3 regions of the Hoeflea sp. IMCC20628 genome follow, and region 3 is predicted to be linked to each of the others. Evidence: predicted binding sites of a transcription regulator. Region 3 holds the regulator's gene; each other region holds the start of a gene.
What was found. The regulator PhoB, encoded in region 3, activates phosphate uptake and scavenging genes when phosphate is short. The targets are predictions, from matches to a motif close to TGTCATNNANCTGTCAT.
Positions count from the first base shown of each region.

Region 1: the regulator PhoB is predicted to act here: its motif matches at 1,759-1,775, upstream of ugpB (sn-glycerol-3-phosphate ABC transporter substrate-binding protein UgpB).
Region 2: the regulator PhoB is predicted to act here: its motif matches at 2,065-2,081, upstream of IMCC20628_RS21420 (esterase-like activity of phytase family protein).

Region 1 covers NZ_CP011479.1:2,984,502-2,987,763, reverse strand. The annotation lists gene guaD (guanine deaminase) at 1-340, opposite strand, end outside; gene IMCC20628_RS14215 (urate hydroxylase PuuD) at 337-1,575, opposite strand; gene ugpB (sn-glycerol-3-phosphate ABC transporter substrate-binding protein UgpB) at 1,863-3,173, shown strand; gene ugpA (sn-glycerol-3-phosphate ABC transporter permease UgpA) at 3,236-3,262, shown strand, end outside.
Region 2 covers NZ_CP011479.1:4,574,720-4,577,981, forward strand. The annotation lists gene IMCC20628_RS21415 (NUDIX hydrolase) at 64-591, shown strand; gene IMCC20628_RS21420 (esterase-like activity of phytase family protein) at 680-2,023, opposite strand; gene IMCC20628_RS21425 (metalloregulator ArsR/SmtB family transcription factor) at 2,224-2,565, shown strand; gene IMCC20628_RS21430 (SRPBCC family protein) at 2,562-3,044, shown strand; gene IMCC20628_RS21435 (SRPBCC family protein) at 3,041-3,262, shown strand, end outside.
Region 3 covers NZ_CP011479.1:3,834,774-3,838,035, forward strand. The annotation lists gene IMCC20628_RS18010 (aspartate aminotransferase family protein) at 1-91, opposite strand, end outside; gene IMCC20628_RS18015 (GcrA family cell cycle regulator) at 568-1,092, shown strand; gene IMCC20628_RS18020 (hypothetical protein) at 1,257-1,574, shown strand; gene phoB (phosphate regulon transcriptional regulator PhoB) at 1,584-2,267, opposite strand; gene phoU (phosphate signaling complex protein PhoU) at 2,296-3,018, opposite strand; gene pstB (phosphate ABC transporter ATP-binding protein PstB) at 3,065-3,262, opposite strand, start outside.

The DNA of each region.
Region 1 (3,262 bases), 850 kb from region 3:
CCGAGTGTGCCGCGTCTGCGAAACGTTGTTCCTCGACAAAGGTGTAGGTGTTGAGCCATTCCAGCAGGTTTGCCGCGTAGCTCGCCGTCACCTGCATCTGCGGGAAATGAATATGCGGATCGATGAACCCGGCCATCAACAGACAGGGTCGGTGGTCGATGATCTCGATACCGTCGGGTGCCATGGCCAAAACAGCGCCATAGGCACCGGATGCCGAGATCCGACCGTTCTCCACCAGAACCGCGCCGTCTTCCTCGAAGACATAGCTGGCATGGTCGTCCCGCGCTTGCGGCCTCGTTTTGAAGCTGAGCGTGCGTCCGCGCAGAAGTCTGGCTGTCATGGATTGGTCTCGCTGGCGACTGCGGATTCATACCAGGCCACAAACAGTGCCCGCTCTTCCGGTTCGACAAAGGTGACGTTGCCCGGCGGCATGGCATGGCTGCGTCCGGCCTGAATGTAGATGTCGCGCGCATGGCGGGCGATGTCGGAGGCAGTCTCGAGCCGCACGTCTTTCGGCGCACGGGCAATGCCGTCCCAGAACGGCTCCGCTGCATGGCACATCGAGCAGCGCCCCATGATGGTTTCGCTGACCGCTTCAAAATGGGCATTGTCAACAAACCGCTGATGGATCGGCGCCAGCGAGGCTTCCTCGATCACCTCATCGGTGCGCGGCAGGCTCGACAGCCAGATGATGGCGACAAACAGCGCCACCGTGGCGGCCCATGTCCAGTGCGGCTTGCCCTTGCGCGCATGGATCGTATTGAACCAATGGCGGATGGTGACACCCATCAGGAACACCAGCGCTGCAATCAGCCAGTTCCACTGCGTTGCAAATGCCAGCGGATAGTGGTTGGACAGCATCAGGAAGATCACCGGCAGGGTGAGATAATTGTTGTGCAGCGAGCGCTGCTTGGCGATCCGGCCATATTTGGGATCCGGCGTCCGTCCCGCCTTGAGGTCGGCCACAACAATTTTCTGGTTCGGAATGATGATCATTGCCACATTGGCGGTCATGATCGTTGCGGTAAAGGCGCCCAGATGCAGCAGCGCAGCCCGTCCGGTAAACACTTGCGTATACCCCCAGGCCATCACCACCAGCACCGCAAACAGCACCAGCATCAGCCCGGTGGTGTTTGCCCCGATCGGCGATTTGCAGAGCAGATCGTAGACGATCCAGCCGAACACGATCGAGGCCACGGAAATGGCGATCGCCACGGGGGCCGTGACATCAAGCACGTTGGCGTCAATCAGATAGAGTTCGGCACCGGCGTAATACACCACCCACAGCATGGCGAAGCCCGATAACCACGTGACATAGCTTTCCCATTTGAACCAGGTCAGGTGCTCGGGCAGATTTGGCGGCGCCACCAGGTATTTCTGGATATGATAAAATCCGCCGCCATGCACCTGCCATTCTTCACCGAAAGCGCCTTCCGGCAGACCGGGCCGCTGAACCAGGCCAAGATCGAGTGCGATGAAGTAAAACGATGAGCCGATCCAGGCGATGGCGGTGATCACATGCAGCCAGCGGACGGCAAAGCTGAGCCATTCCCACAAAACAGGATAGTCGTACATCGGTGCCCCTCGCATATTGGTGTCGATTTGTTTTGCAGTGCACATGATGCGCAATGCCGGCCGGAATGGAAAGCCCGGTTTAGCTCTGCTGGGAATTTATCAGTTGCAGGATTTTCCTGATAATAGGACTGATTGTCTGGTGAAGCAGGGAGGTTTGTCCGTTGTTTCGTTTTCCACACCTGCTGTCACAAAACTGTTTTCAATTGCGCGGTAGACGCTGTGAGGTTACGTTTCCCTTTCGGGTTACGTTCGTTTTCACGCGTTTCCCATCAAGGGAGGAAGTTCACATGAAAAAGTTTATCGCCGCCGGCGTTGTCGCCGCACTCATGTCGGGCGTTGCACCTGCAAGTGCCGCCACGCAGATCGATTTCTGGCATGCAATGACCGGACGTCTCGGGGAACTGCTCGACGAGCAGGTTTCGAAATTCAACGCATCCCAGAGCGACTACACCGTGGTCGCCACCAACAAGGGCAACTATTCGGAAACGCTCAACGCCGGCATCGCCGCGTTCCGCGCAGGCGAACAGCCCGACGTTCTTCAGGTTTTCGAAGTCGGCACCGCCACGATGATGGGAGCCAAGGGCGCCATCAAGCCGGTCTATGAAGTCATGGCCGAATCAGGCCTGCCATTCGATCAATCGGTCTATCTCGCCGCTGTTGCTGGTTACTACACCACCACTGAAGGCCAGATGCTGTCTCTGCCCTACAATTCCTCGACCCCTGTGCTTTATGTCAACAAGGACGCGCTGAAGGCCGCCGGTCTGGATCCGGAAATGGATCTGTCGACCTGGGAGATGGTCGGAACCGCTCTCGACGCGCTCAAGGAATCGGGCAACAAATGTCCGCTGACCACCGCCTGGCAGAGCTGGGTTCATCTCGAAAACCTGTCCGCCTATCACAACGTTCCTTTCGCTTCGAAAGAGAACGGTTTTGCCGGTGTTGATACGGAGCTGAGCCTCAATGGTGATGTTCAGGTCAAGCACATCGAAACGCTTGGGCAGTGGGCCAAGGATGGCAAGTTCATCTATTCAGGCCGTCGCAACGAAGGCGGTGCCCCGTTCCGCGCCGGTGAATGCGCGCTGTTCACCGAATCATCGGCTGGCTATGCCGGCGTGAAGAACGAAGCCGCTTTCGACTTCGCCATCCGGCCTCTGCCGTACTGGAGCGATGTTGAAGGCGCGCCGCAAAACACCATTATCGGTGGTGCGTCGCTGTGGGCGATGGAGGGCCAGACAGCGGAAGAGTACAAGGGCGTCGCGGCGTTCTTCAACTTCCTCTCGAGCTCCGACATCCAGGCCAAATGGCATCAGGACACCGGTTACCTGCCGATCACCATGGCAGCCTACGAAGCAACCAAGGCTTCCGGTTATTATGAAGAAAACCCCGGCACCGACATTGCCATCATCCAGATGACCGGCAAGGCCCCGACCGCCAATTCCAAGGGAATTCGTCTGGGTAACTTCGACCAGATCCGCGGCGTCATCGATGAAGAACTCGAAGGTGTATGGAACGGGTCGAAATCCGCCAAGGATGCGCTGGATTCGGCTGCTGCCCGTGGCGATGAACTGCTTCGTCGCTTCGAGCAGGCAAACCGCTAACATTGTAGATCCGGCGGGGCTTTTCGAGGCTCCGCCGGTTTTCTCTTCCCGGTTGGTGATCCATGGAAAAACGCGTCGTATTTAACAAC
Region 2 (3,262 bases), 740 kb from region 3:
TTTTTGACATTCTGTCAGCGGATTGATCTCGCCGTGCATGTCTCTGCGCTCTATGTTTGAGCGATGAGCACCGAGAAACACTTCGACCGTCTGGTTCCCGCTGGCGACACCCATGCACGCGATGTCTGCCAGACATGCGGCTTCGTCGATTACCAGAACCCGCGCATTGTCGTCGGATCGGTGGTCCGGCACGAGGGCAAGGTCTTGTTGTGCCGCCGCGCCATCGAGCCGCGCCGCGGCTTCTGGACCGTGCCGGCAGGCTATCTTGAACTTAATGAAACACCCGAGGATGGCGCCCGCCGCGAGGCGCGCGAAGAGGCGCTGGCCAATCTCAAGCTCGGCGAATTGCTGGCCATCTATTCCGTCCCGCGCCTGAGCCAGGTGCAACTGATCTGGCGCGCTGAACTGATTGATCCGGGTGCGGGTGCTGCCTTGTTCGGCATTGGCGAGGAAAGCCTGGAAGTTGAGCTGTTCGACTGGGACAAGCTGCCGATGGACGAGATCGCCTTTCCGACGGTGCACTGGATGCTCGGCCACGAGCGCGAGGTGATGGCGCGGGGTTATTCCGGGCCGTTCGGGAATGCGGGTTAAGCCAATCAGAGGCGCCGCTCTCGGGCTTCTCCGCATGACATGATCGTGTGGGTGCCGGGGGGTGTGATCCCCCGGCAATTTCAACGCCTCATTGCGCGGCCAGCAACTCGGGCACGCTCAGCAGCACCACTTCATTGTCCGCCGCGGCGTCGAGCTTGCGGCCTGACGAGAACGGCAAATTGTTGTCTATCGCCACCATGATATGGGTATCGTCGACCCGCATCACATCCTCGATGGTGAAGAAGGGCAGGCTGAATCGGCCTTCTTCACCGCCATCCGTGGTAATCCGCGCCCGTCCTTCGGGATCGGCGATGTTCATCAGGTCGATCTGCCCGATACGGCGCACATAGCCATCCGCATCGACGCTTGCGGTATCGATCAGCACGACGTGCTTGACCATTGCCGGGTTCGGGAAACAATCAGCCGCCGGCTCACCGGCGCATTTCAGGCTTGGCTCACCCTCGCCATTGTCGCGCTCGATCACCAGCGCACGTGTGTCGTCGATGAAGTTGAAATCACCGATCGCCGTTGCACCTTCGGCAAGCTTGAACTTGAAGCTGTCACCGGTCCATTCGCGCTTGGCCGGATCGAAGGCCAGCACGCGCAGGAAATCGCCTTCACTCTTGCCGTCTTCACCTAGTAGCGGCTTCTCCAGCATTGCCCACAAAAGACCGGTGCCGGGCTGCAGCGCCATGCCCTCGTAGCCGCCCGAACGCGGAACGGTCCAGTCCTTGCCGATCACGGATGTGGCCGAGATGCCCGGCGTGTCAGCGCCCTTGAGTTGTTTGCCGTTCATCATCGTGGGATAGACACCCTTCACCCGGCCATCAAGGTCGGCTTCAATCAGGTAAGGCCCGAACTCTTCGCCGATCCAGATCGAATCGCCAATGCGCTGGATGCTTTCGAGGTCGAAATCGGCCCCCGTCAGATAGCGGTTGTCGGTTCCGTCCCAGGAGATGCGGAAGGGCACCTTGAAATCGGGGTCATGCAGGAAAACGGTTTCCTTGATGTCGACTTTTCCGGTCTCGAAATCGGCCATCATGCGGCTGAAAAAAAGCATTGTGTCAGGGCTGTTGGCCTTCGAGCCAAAGCCGTTGTCGGTCAGCACATAGACCGAACCATCTTCGGCCTTGTCCATGGCAAAACCCGAAAATCCCTGCAGCGGCTGGCCGATGAAGGGCAGGCTGATTCCGGTCAGGCGTTTGCCGTGCATGCCGCCGGTGTCGCCCGGCACGGACAGAGGCACTCCGTTGCGGCCAACGCCGGTAAACTTGCCGCTGATCCAGCCATCGCGGGGTGCATCGGCAGGCGGTGCCAGCAGGCTTAGAGCAGGCAGATAGGCGTGGCCGGCCAGAGTGGCGGGAAAGATCTCCTGGGCGGTGGCCGGGGATGCCAGGGCAAGGATGGCGAGGGATAGAATACGAGCTTTCACGAGGATCTCCTTTTGTGAGAAGCCTCTCATGCCCGGACCGGATTACAGCCCGATGACGCGCGCGTTATGGTTCTGTGACAGCCCCTGGAGACGGAACTATCCGACATGGAGGAGCTGCATTTACCCACCCGCCACAAAAATACCTAGCAACATTGCTAACTGTCCCTTGACGGCGCCGCGCGGTCGAGATACTTAGCTGTATGGCTAAGCATGATACTGATCTCTCGAACCTGTTTCACGCACTGGCGGACCCGACCCGGCGCTCAATCTTGACGCGGCTGGCGCAGGGATCTGCACCGGTGACCGAGTTGGCCAATCCGACAGGACTGCGCCTGCCCACGGTGATGCGGCATCTTTCGGTGCTGGAGGAAGCTGGGTTGATCGCAACCTCGAAGGACGGGCGGGTGCGCACCTGCGCCATCGTGCCTGAGGCGCTGGCGCCGATGCGGACATGGCTCGATGAGCAGAGGCAAATCTGGGAATCCCGGCTCGACCGGTTGGACGATTATGTGAAAACGGTGATGGAGGAGCAAAAGACATGACACTGAAACTGGAGCTGGATCCGGCCACGGACTTGAGCTTTACCCGCACGCTGGCCGTGCCGCGGCATCTGATCTGGGAATGCTGGACGCTGCCGAAGCACATCCCGCACTTCTTCATCCCCGCCCCCCACAAGGTAACCTCGGTGGAGATCGACTTGCGGGTTGGTGGGCGGTTCAACACCACCTTCGATGTCGAAGGCAATGTCATGGAAAATCTCGGGGTTTATCTGGAGGTGGTGCCGGAGGAGAAACTGGTGTTCACCGATACCTATAGCGAAGGCTGGAAACCGGCGCCCGACCCTTTCATGACCGCGATCCTGCTTCTCAAGGATACGCCCGACGGCGGCACCAGCTACACCGCGATTGCCCGTCATCGCAATCCGGAGACCAGGGCGACGCATGAGCAAATGGGCTTCTTTGATGGCTGGGGCACGGTGGTGACGCAACTCGAAGCCTATGCGAAAGGACTTGTGAGATGAGCGGACGTTTTGCGACGCTGACATTTGAACGGCAGTTTGCGGCCCCTGTCACAACCCTGTGGGAAGCCTGGACTGCGCCGGCCGCGCGGGCAGTATGGGCACCACCTTCGCCCTTGGTTACTGTGGAATTTCTCGAGGCCGATACCCGTGTCGGAGGCCGCGAAGTCTCGCTGTGCAAGGTGGAAGGATTTCCCGACACGCGCTGCGAGGCCGGATGG
Region 3 (3,262 bases):
CAGTGTTCGTCTCCAGCCACACGCCATGCCCGCGTTCAAAGACCAAGGGAACGCGATTGTAAGTATCATAAAGCGGCTTGACATCAGCCATGGCGCTCATCTCCCATTGGACACCGGGCATCGGTGCATTGACCGAAGCTTGGCGGAGGTTGTTGCGTTCCGCCCAGTCACCCAGTGCCGGAAAACCAAAAATGCCGCCCATTCCGGGGCGGCGTGGGCACTATTTACATTTCGGTATGGACTGTCAATGAGACAAGCTGTGCGCCTGGTCCAGCGCCGGTTTGCACTTTATCTTATGCGGGAGCATATCGGGATGGCTGTCTGGAAGTGCGGCACGGCCTTCAGCCAGTCTCAACCTGTAAGTTGGGGAAAACCGAAAAAAGGAATCGGCATGATTCGCCTGACTCTTGTCATAGAGTCATGCAACCACTAAGTTGAATTTATGAATTAGACGTTCGCGGCGGACACTATTCACCTCACAGTAACCGAGCGCTTGAGCTCCGGTCATCCGGAGCGGCGGTGAGGGATTCTGCCATCCCGGAACACGGGATAAACGGAGACCAAGGCATGAACTGGACTGATGATCGGGTTGAAAGACTCAAGAAACTCTGGGCAGACGGGCTGAGCGCCAGTCAGATTGCGGCACAGTTGGGCGGCGTCAGCCGCAATGCTGTGATCGGCAAGGTGCATCGCCTCAACCTTCCCGGCAGAGCCAAAAGCGGCGGTCAGGCGGCCGTGCGGACCAAACGCACAACCGCAGCACCGCGCGCACCGAATTATGCCGGACGCACGGCGACACAGACAACACGCACCGTCAGCCGTTCAAGCGGCGGCGCAGCTTTGAAAGATGATCTCGACGTCGTAGCCGTGGAGAACATCGATACGCGGCCGGTCGATGACGTTGTGGTGCCTATTTCACGGCGCCTTACGCTGATCGAGCTTTCAGAGCGGACCTGCAAATGGCCACTTGGCGATCCTCTGCAAGAGGGCTTTCATTTCTGCGGCAATGATTCAGGCGAGGCGTCTCCCTATTGCGGCTACCACGCCAAACTGGCGTTCCAGCCGTCCAGCGAGCGCAAGCGCGCCCGCTGAACCAATTTCGATTGAAGACAGCAAAGCCCGGATCCATCAATCCGGGCTTTTTTTTGCGCTCGTGTGGCCGTGACGGTTGAGATCATGGATGGTGACGCGGAGACCGCAATCAATGTAAGTTGTCGGTCGCGACACACTCAAAATCAGGCAAAGAGGATCGGCCGATGCGCCATTTGATGACTGCACTTCTGCTTTTGCCGATGTCCATCGCACCTGCCGCAGCCTCCTCGGATGACGCCTGGGCTGAATTTGCCGCCGAGGTGCGCAGCAAATGCCTTGAGGCGGCCGCGCCTATGCTCGACGACGGCAAGGCCGCCGTCGATCCTTTCGGCAGCGAAAGCTTCGGTCTCGCTGTGGTGACCGGCAAGGCCAAAGGCGGCGACGCCTTTGTGAGCTACATCTGCGTCATCGACAAGCAGGACCGGAGTGTCGAGCTCGGCAGTGAACTCACGGCCGAAACGTTGACTGTCACCATCCCCTGAGGTCCCCGGTCAGCTCTCGATCGAATAGCCGGCGCCACGCACGGTGCGGATGGTGTCGCGCATACCCGACAGATTGACCGCCTTGCGCAACCTGCCGACATGCACATCGACGGTTCGTTCATCGACATAGACATCGTGACCCCAGACGCCATCGAGCAGTTGCGCCCGCGAGTAAACCCGGCCGGGTGAGCTCATCAGATATTCAAGAAGCTTGAACTCGGTCGGCCCCAGCTTGACGTCGCGGCCGCGGCGGCGCACCCGGTGCGTTTCCCGGTCCAGCTCGATGTCGCCAACCTTGAGCAGTGTGGAAATGCTTTCCGGCCTTGCACGGCGCAACATCGCCCTGACCCGGGCCAGCAATTCTGGCGTGGAGAACGGTTTGACAACATAATCGTCGGCACCCGTTGCGAGCCCGCGAACCCTTTCACTTTCCTCGCCGCGCGCCGTCAGCATGATGATCGGCAAGCGTTCGGTTTCAGGCCGTGCGCGCAGGCGCCGGCACAATTCGATGCCGGAAATACCGGGCAGCATCCAATCCAGGATCAGCAGATCCGGGACACGTTCCTGCAGCCGGATCTCGGCCTCGTCGCCGCGGAGAACGGTGTCGACGTCGTAGCCTTCTGCTTCCAGGTTGTAGCGAAGCAGCACCGAGAGTGCTTCCTCGTCCTCAACCACTGTAATGCGCGGGCTTATCGCCATGATCTGTAAACTCCCCGCATTGTCACGCCGAACCCGGATCGGATACGATCATGCTGGCGGTGTCATCGTCCTTGGGGCGGTCAGCGGACAGTTGCTCGCCGGTGGCAACGTAATAGACCGTTTCGGCAATGTTGGTGGCGTGATCGCCAATGCGCTCGATGTTCTTGGCACAGAACAGCAGATGGGTGCAGGCAGTGATGTTGCGCGGGTCTTCCATCATGTAAGTCAGCAATTCGCGGAACAGCGAGGTGTAGATCGCGTCAATCTCCTCGTCACGCTCGCGAATGGTGTGTGCGAGCTCCGGCGAGCGTGTGGCAAAGGCGTCGAGCACCTCCTTGAGCTGGGTCAGGGCCAGTTCGGCCAGATGCTCGAGTCCGCGCACCAGCTTGCGCGGCTGCGCCATGGTGTGGACGGCGATCACCCGCTTGGCGATGTTCTTACCCAGATCACCGACGCGCTCGAGGTCCGACGCGATGCGGATCGAGCCGATGATTTCGCGCAGATCCGACGCCATCGGCTGGCGCTTGGCGATGATCAGAACCGCCTTGTCGTAAATCTCGCGTTCGCCCTCATCGAGCAGCAAGTCTTCGGAGATGACCCGCTGCGCGGACGCCGTGTCGGCGTTGACGAGCGCCGCGACCGCGTCGGCGACCATGCGCTCGGCGATGCCGCCCATTTCCGACAAGCGGCGCACGAGGAAGCGGAGTTCGTCATCATAGGCTGTGACGGTATGAGCTTCGGGCATTTTGTGATCCTTCAATTCTGTATTCGTGATGCGCGTGGCGGGCGCATTAGCCGAAGCGGCCGGTGATGTAATCCTGGGTCAGCTTTGTGTCCGGATTGGTGAACATCTTGTCGGTCGGGCCTTCCTCGACGAGCTTACCCAGGTGGAACATCGCCGTGCGTTGCGACACACGGGCCGCCTGCTGCATCGAGTGGGTGACGATGACGATGGTGTAGTTCTCGCGCAATTCGTCGATCAGCTCCTC